3 regions of the Burkholderia pseudomultivorans genome follow, and region 3 is predicted to be linked to each of the others. Evidence: riboswitches for the same ligand, from Rfam matches in the RefSeq annotation. Region 3 holds a riboswitch; each other region holds the start of a gene.
The links. Region 3 has a riboswitch for cobalamin ahead of cobG (precorrin-3B synthase). Riboswitches for the same ligand answer to the same signal wherever they lie in the genome.
Positions count from the first base shown of each region.

Region 1: another riboswitch for cobalamin. It lies ahead of WS57_RS01705 (CbtB domain-containing protein); the one in region 3 lies ahead of cobG (precorrin-3B synthase).
Region 2: another riboswitch for cobalamin. It lies ahead of WS57_RS37425 (hypothetical protein); the one in region 3 lies ahead of cobG (precorrin-3B synthase).

Region 1 is NZ_CP013377.1:388,781-391,037, forward strand. It holds gene WS57_RS01695 (inorganic phosphate transporter) at 1-220, opposite strand, end outside; gene WS57_RS01700 (histidine phosphatase family protein) at 450-1,034, opposite strand; cobalamin riboswitch at 1,072-1,214, shown strand; gene WS57_RS01705 (CbtB domain-containing protein) at 1,249-1,458, shown strand; gene WS57_RS01710 (CbtA family protein) at 1,472-2,194, shown strand; gene WS57_RS01715 (LysR family transcriptional regulator) at 2,225-2,257, opposite strand, start outside.
Region 2 is NZ_CP013378.1:4,063,964-4,066,220, forward strand. It holds gene WS57_RS31075 (FecCD family ABC transporter permease) at 1-872, opposite strand, end outside; gene WS57_RS37425 (hypothetical protein) at 869-1,321, opposite strand; cobalamin riboswitch at 1,385-1,637, opposite strand; gene WS57_RS31080 (hypothetical protein) at 1,804-2,154, shown strand; gene WS57_RS31085 (cell division protein ZapA) at 2,151-2,257, shown strand, end outside.
Region 3 is NZ_CP013378.1:3,166,659-3,168,915, reverse strand. It holds gene WS57_RS26900 (bifunctional cobalt-precorrin-7 (C(5))-methyltransferase/cobalt-precorrin-6B (C(15))-methyltransferase) at 1-601, opposite strand, end outside; cobalamin riboswitch at 882-1,070, shown strand; gene cobG (precorrin-3B synthase) at 1,137-2,257, shown strand, end outside.

The DNA of each region.
Region 1 (2,257 bases), on a different replicon from region 3:
AGCCGTTGACGAACTCGAAGCCGAGCGCGATCAGCAGCGCGGCGCCGAGCATCAGGTACGGGAACAGCGAGCCTTCGCGAACCGGCGCGAGATCCGCGAACAGGTGAGTGGCGATATAGACGGCGCCGATCGCGAGCACCAGCAGGAATACGGCATAGCCGAGCTGCCGGGTGCGTTCGGGGGAGCCGGAACGGGCGGTGGACGAAGCGGGCTGATTCATGACGGCATCTCGTAAGGGAACCGCGTCCGATCCTAGCCTCGGCATTCAGTCACTTTGATGACAGCCGCGGCGCGCGACCACGTTCTTTACACGAATGAAAGGTTTCGGTGCGAGAGATTTCGTTGGCAAAACGAAAGAACTGGCATGAGGCGCTTTTCCCGCTTTCGACGCCTTTGCACACGGCGTCCGCGACGTGTCGAACGCAATCCGCCGGTTGTCGCGTTCGAGCTCACCCTGAACGGCGATCGGAGCGGTCGTCGTCCGCGATCGGCATCCAGCCCTCCGGCGTGTGCGCGAACGTCGTGCACGACAGCGGCGCGATGTCGATGCCCGACACGGTCCTCGCATCGGCGCGCAGTACGTTCGCGATCACGGCCCGCACGATCGTCGCGTGCGTGATCGCGACGATGTCGCGCTCATGCGGCAGACGGTTCAACCATGCGCCGGCCCGTCGCATCGCCTCGTCGAACGATTCGCCGCCGTGCGGCGATGCGGACGGATCGCCGATCCATGCGCGAAGCTCGTTCGGGCAATCGCGACCGAGATCCTGCAGCCGCTTGCCGCGCCAGCCTCCATAGTCGACCTCGCGCAGCATCGCGTCGATGTCGGGATGCAGCCCGAGTGCGTCGGCGGTCTGCCGCGCGCAGCGGGCGGGACTGCACAGCACGCGCGCGTCTGCGATGCCTGCGCGCCGCTCGCGGTGCGCGGCCGCTTCGGCCAGGCCGCGCGCATCGAGCGGCTCGTCGTCGGGAAACGTGCCGGTGCGCATCGCGCGGGTCGATGCGTGTGCAATCAGGCGCAGCAGCGCGGGCATGTCGGTGTCGGTCTCCGGATGGCGCGGCGGGCGGGCATGGGCTTCATGGCCCGGACGTTCGCGCGTACAATGCGCCCGATACGAAGCGCGGAAGCCGGTGAGAATCCGGCGCGGTCGCGCCACTGTAACCGCGGATCCCGCATCCCGGAAGTCAGACCTGCCTTCGTTGACCGTCCATTCATTGACCGGGGCGCGATTCCCCTGAGGTGCATCCATGAGCGAAGCAGTCCTGAAGCCGGCCGTCGCGCCGGTGCCCATTCCCGTCCGCGAACTGTTGCCGTGGGCCGTGTTCGTCGGCCTGATCCTGTTGCTCGCGCTTTACTTCGTCGGCGCGGAACAGGGCGCGACCTCGCTCGTGCCCGGCATGTACGTGCACGAGTTCGTGCACGACGGCCGCCATCTGCTCGGCTTTCCCTGCCACTGACGCGGAGTTCACGATGGTTGGAAAGCTGCTCATGCGGGGGATGCTCGCAGGCATCGCCGCGGGTCTCCTCACGTTCGGTTTCGCGAAGATCGTCGGCGAACCGCAAGTCGATCAGGCGATCGCCTTCGAAGAGAAACTCGATGCCGCCCACGGCGATGCGCCGGAACCCGAACTGGTCAGCCGCGACACGCAGGCCGGCATCGGCCTGCTGACGGGCGTCGTCACGTACGGCGCGGCCTTCGGCGGACTGTTCGCGCTGACCTTCGCGTATGCATACGGCCGCGTCGGCCGCATCGCCGCGCGACCGCTCGCCGCGTGGCTCGCGCTCGGCGCGTTCGTCGCGCTCGTGATCGTGCCGAACCTGAAGTACCCGGCCAATCCGCCGTCGATCGGCGACCCGGATACGATCGGCTATCGCACCGGCCTGTTCTTCCTGATGATCGCGATCTCGATCGCGACGATGGTGTTCTCGGTCAGCGTGCGTCGTCATCTGCTCGCGAAACTGGGCCACTGGAACGCGTCGATCGCCGCGGCGCTCGTGTTCGTCGCGATCATCGCGGCCGTGCAGTTCGGCCTGCCGTCGATCGACGAAGTGCCGGCGGCGTTCCCGGCGGTGCTGCTGTGGAAGTTCCGCGTCGCGGCGATCGGCATGCAGGCGATCCTGTGGACGACGATCGGCCTGCTGTTCGGCGCATGGGTCGAGCGCGGCGAACGCAGCGCGGTGCGCGCGGCCTGACGCCGGGCCGCCTCGGCCGACCGCGCGCGCCTATCGCAGCATGCGCGGCGCGTTCCACGTCGA
Region 2 (2,257 bases), 900 kb from region 3:
AGCATCGCGGCGGGCAGCAGCATGCGCTGGTCGTTGCCGAACGCGAGCCGCAGCGCATGCGGCACGACGAGGCCGACGAAGCCGATCGTGCCGGCCGTCGTCACCGCGGCGGCGGCGGCCAGCGACGCGACGAGATAGATCCGCACGCGCAAGCGCGCGACCGGCACGCCGAGCGCAAGCGCGGTCGCATCGCCGCGCAGCAGCACGTTCAGTTGCGGCGCGGCCGGCAGCGCGACGCCGGCCGCCAGCAGCAGCGCGCCCCAGGCGAACCACGGCGCGCTTGCGCCGTTCAGGTCGCCGGTCAGCCAGAAGATGATGCCGCGCAGGCGCGCGTCGGGCGCGAGCGACAGCAGCAGCGTGACGAGCGCCCCCCACCCGGCCGCGATCACGACGCCGGTGAGCAGCAGCCGCGGCGACGCGTCGCGTGCGTCGCCGCGCCCCAGCTCGCGGCGCGCGAGCCCGAGCACGAGCGCGATCGACACGAGCGCGCCGGCGAACGCGGACGCGTCGACGAGCCACCATGCGCCGCCCGCGATCATCGCAACCAGCGCGAAGCCGGCCGCGCCGCCCGACACGCCGAGCACGTACGGTTCCGCGAGCGGATTGCGCAGCAGCACCTGCAGCAGCGCGCCGGCCAGCGCGAGCAGTGCGCCGCACGCAAAGCCCGCGAGCGCGCGCGGCAGGCGCAAGGTGCGCACGATGTCGGCGAACAGCGCGTCGTGGGCCGCCGCGCCGCCGCCGTGCGGCACGAGCGATGCAAGCGCCTGCCATGGCGACATCGGCACGCTGCCGATCGACAGCGACGCGACCAGCAAGAGCGCGACCACGGCCGCGAGCGCGGTCCAGATCGCCGTGGCGCGCGCGGCGTTCATGCGACGTGCGGCGCCGTGCGCGATGCGCGGCGGCGGCCGGCCGGGCGCGACAGCGGCATCGCGGCATCGCAGGGGATGGGCATAGGCAAGCTTGTAGTCCTTGTCGAACGGCGTGTCGGGATGCACGCCGGCGTAACCGCCGTCGCGCCGGCATGCACGGTGAAGTCGGCGATCGCGTCGGATCCGGATCCGTGCGCGGTCGCGCGGCAGGCATTGTGCGCAATATAGAGGAAAGCGTCCGGGTCGGGACGGCGGTCAGGTCGAGCCGGCACGGTGCGGCCCGACGCGAACGGCCGCACCGCGTGCGACCGATGCGCCGGCGCCGCTTCGAACAGGGCACGGCGCGCCGCAGCACGATCGGCGATCCAGCCGCGCCGATGCGCACGACGGCGGCAAGCGACAAGGCTGCGGCGCGCGCCCGGTGCCCGGCGCACGATTGGGGTCGGCATCGAAGAAAATCCCGTCAAGCACTGCGCATCCTGCCTCCCCGCAGGCCGCGCGTCATGAAGCCCGTGCGGGCTTCCCGCCCCGGCCGGTATCCGGGCTGGCGGCGGACCGGCTCGCCTTCCCGCGCGAAATCGCGCAGTGGCCCGCGCCGCATGCGAAACGCATGCCGGACGCGCCCGAGCCGGCCTGCGTCGAACGACGCGGCCGCTTACCGTTGCGGGGGCAGCGCAGGTTGGCGGCTTGCTGGCGAAAGCGCGCGCCCTGCTTCCCGTTTAACCGCGCGTGCCACGCGCGTGCACCGAGGCGGCGCCAGTTTAGGAGCGGGCCGCGCGAGCGTCAAGAAAGCCTCGCGCGACGTGCGCAATGTGCCGCGCAACACGCCGATTCGCGACAAGAAGCGGGGGTGTTACGACTGGAAACGTTACAGATGTCGGAATGCCCGGTATTCCGCGCTAAAATGCTGGGTCTTTAGAGGACGCAGCAGATGCTCAACGAACTCGAAACCCTTTCTCAAAATATTGGCCGACTGATTTCGCTGAACAAGCGCTACCACTCGGAACGGCTCGCGCTCGAGGAGCAGGTCGCGCAATTGCGCGCGGAAGCGGACACGGTCCGCGCGGAGCTCGCGCAACTGCGCGAGGAACGCAATGCGCTCGCAGCCGAGCGCGACACGCTGTCGGCGAAGATCGACGACGCCCAGGTCAAACTGAACGCGATCCTCGAGAAGCTGCCGCGCACCAAGAGCGCGGAACAATCCGACAACCAGCTCGACCTGCTGGATGCGCAGGCGCGCACCGATGGCGACGACGCGGCCAGCCACGGAGAACATGCATGAGCACCAAGCAGATCGAAGTCTCGATTCTCGGCCAGGCCTATCGTCTCGCCTGCTCGGCCGAGACCGAAGCAGCGCTGCTCGAGGCCGTCGCGCGCGTCGACGC
Region 3 (2,257 bases):
CGAGGTTCAGCGCGGCCGTCTCGTCGACGGCCCAGTCCTGCGCGAGCCCGTCGAGACGCCGCTCGAGCGGGCCGCCGAGATGCTCGAACACGGTGATGCGCGTGGGCCCGAAGCCGCGTGCGGCGAGTTCCGCCGCGACCTCGGCCGGCGTGCGGCCGTCGGCGCTCAGCACGAACAGGCGCCGCCCCGGCAGCAGGTGGCGCGCCAGCGTCGCGAGCGGACGGCCGACCAGCGACACCGCGCCGACCTCCTGCAACGCCCAGCCGAGGCGCGCGGCCGCGAGCGACAGCGACGACGGCGCGGGCAGCACGCGCCATTCGTCGGCGCCAAGCTGGCGCGCCAGCGTCGCGCCGACGCCGAACAGCATCGGGTCGCCGCTTGCAAGCACGCAAACGGGCGTGCCGCGGCGCGCGAGCACGCCCGACAGCTCGAACGGCGACGGCCACGCTTCACGCGCGGCCGGGAGCCGCGACGGCAGCATGTCGAGATGCCGCTTCGCGCCGACGACGAGCGTCGCGTCGAGCAGCGCGCGGCGTGCGGCGCGGCCGAGCCCCGCGAAGCCGTCGTCGCCGATGCCCACCACCGTCAGCCATGCCGTCATGCACCCTTCCCCATCGTTCGTCCTGTTGCCGACCGCGTACCGGTCCGCATCGCGAAAAACGGGATAGTACCGTGTTCCACTCCGCGTTTCACTTGCCGGGCGGGCGTCGCCTGCGCATGCGGACGAGTCGGTGCGCGGCCGATTCGGCTGACGAAATATCGGCGACGCGCGCGCGGCCGGCATCGCCGTCCAACCGACGACGGCTTCGCCACGATGCCGCCGCCGTCCACGTCCGCCGCACGGTTTTCCGGTCGCGAGCCGCCCGCGAAATCGGGTATGCTACGCGCGTTCGTTCGCCGGTGCCCTTCGGGGCCGAAGAGGGAACACAGGGCGCATCGCGCTGCTGTGGCTGCCCCCGCAACTGTAGACAGCGAGCCGTTCCCCCCTCACGCCACTGGTTTCACCGGGAAGGCCGGGAGCCGGCGCCGACCTGTCAGCCAGGAGACCTGCCGGCCTGAAAGTGCGTGCGTGCCAGCCGGCATCGGGCGGGGTGTACCGATGCGTTGGCCGCGGCGCGACACTGTCCCGGTGCCTCTTGAGTTCCGCCCCCGTTTCCGTTTCCGCATCGTCCGTCGTGCGCCCGTCGGCCTGTCCGGGGCTCGTGCGCGTGGTCGCGGCCGCCGACGGCGGACTGTGCCGGATCAAGCTGCCCGGCGGCCGGCTTCACGCACGACAGGCGCGCGCGATCGCCGACGCCGCGCGCGCGTACGGCTCCGGCGCGATCGACGCGACCAATCGCGCGAATCTGCAGCTGCGCGGCATTCGCGACGGCGCGGCCGCCGCGCTGACGCGTGCGCTGCTCGACGCCGGGCTCGGCCCGCAGGTCGATGCCGACGATGCGGCCGCGCTCGCCGCCAGCGACGACGCGCGCAACCTGATGCTCAGCCCGCTCGCCGGACACGATCCGGCCGCATGGCTCGACAGCCGCGCACTCGCGGCACCGCTGTTGCGGATGCTCGCAAACGAGCCGCGTCGCGGCGAACTGTCGCCGAAGTTCTCGATCCAGCTCGACGGCGGCGAATCGGTCGCGGCGCTCGATCATCCTCACGATATCTGGCTCGCCGCGTGGCGTCGCGCGGACGGCGACGTGCGCATCGCGGCCGGGCTCGCCGGATGCCCGCCCGTCGCGCAGCGCGACGCGCCCGCGTCGATCGACGTGTCGCCCGGGCAGACCGTCGCGCTCGTGCGCGCGCTGCTGCTCGCCTTCCTCGATCTCGCGCCGGCCGACGTGACGCGCATGCGCGCGCTGCTGGCGACCAGCAACGAAGCCGCGCTGCTCGAACACGCGCGGCGCTACCTGCCGTTCCCGCTGGTCACCGATCCGGCGCTGGCCGGCTGGCGTCGCCCGCCCTCCGACGCCGCGCTGCGCTTCGGCGCGCGCGCGTCGCTCGACGCAGGCCGCTGCAGCGTCGGCGCGCAGTTCGCGCTCGGACGGCTCGACGCGGCGCAACTCGAACGGCTCGCCGCCTGCGCCGAAGCCGACGGCGACGGCACGCTGTCGATGACGCCATGGCAAGGCGTGTTCATCCACGGCGTCGCAGCGGCCCGTGCGCCGGCCGTGCTCGACGAATTCGCCGCGCTCGGCCTCGTGTGCGCGCCGTCCGATCCGCTGGCGACGCTGGTCGCCTGCACCGGCAGCACGGGCTGCGCGAAGGC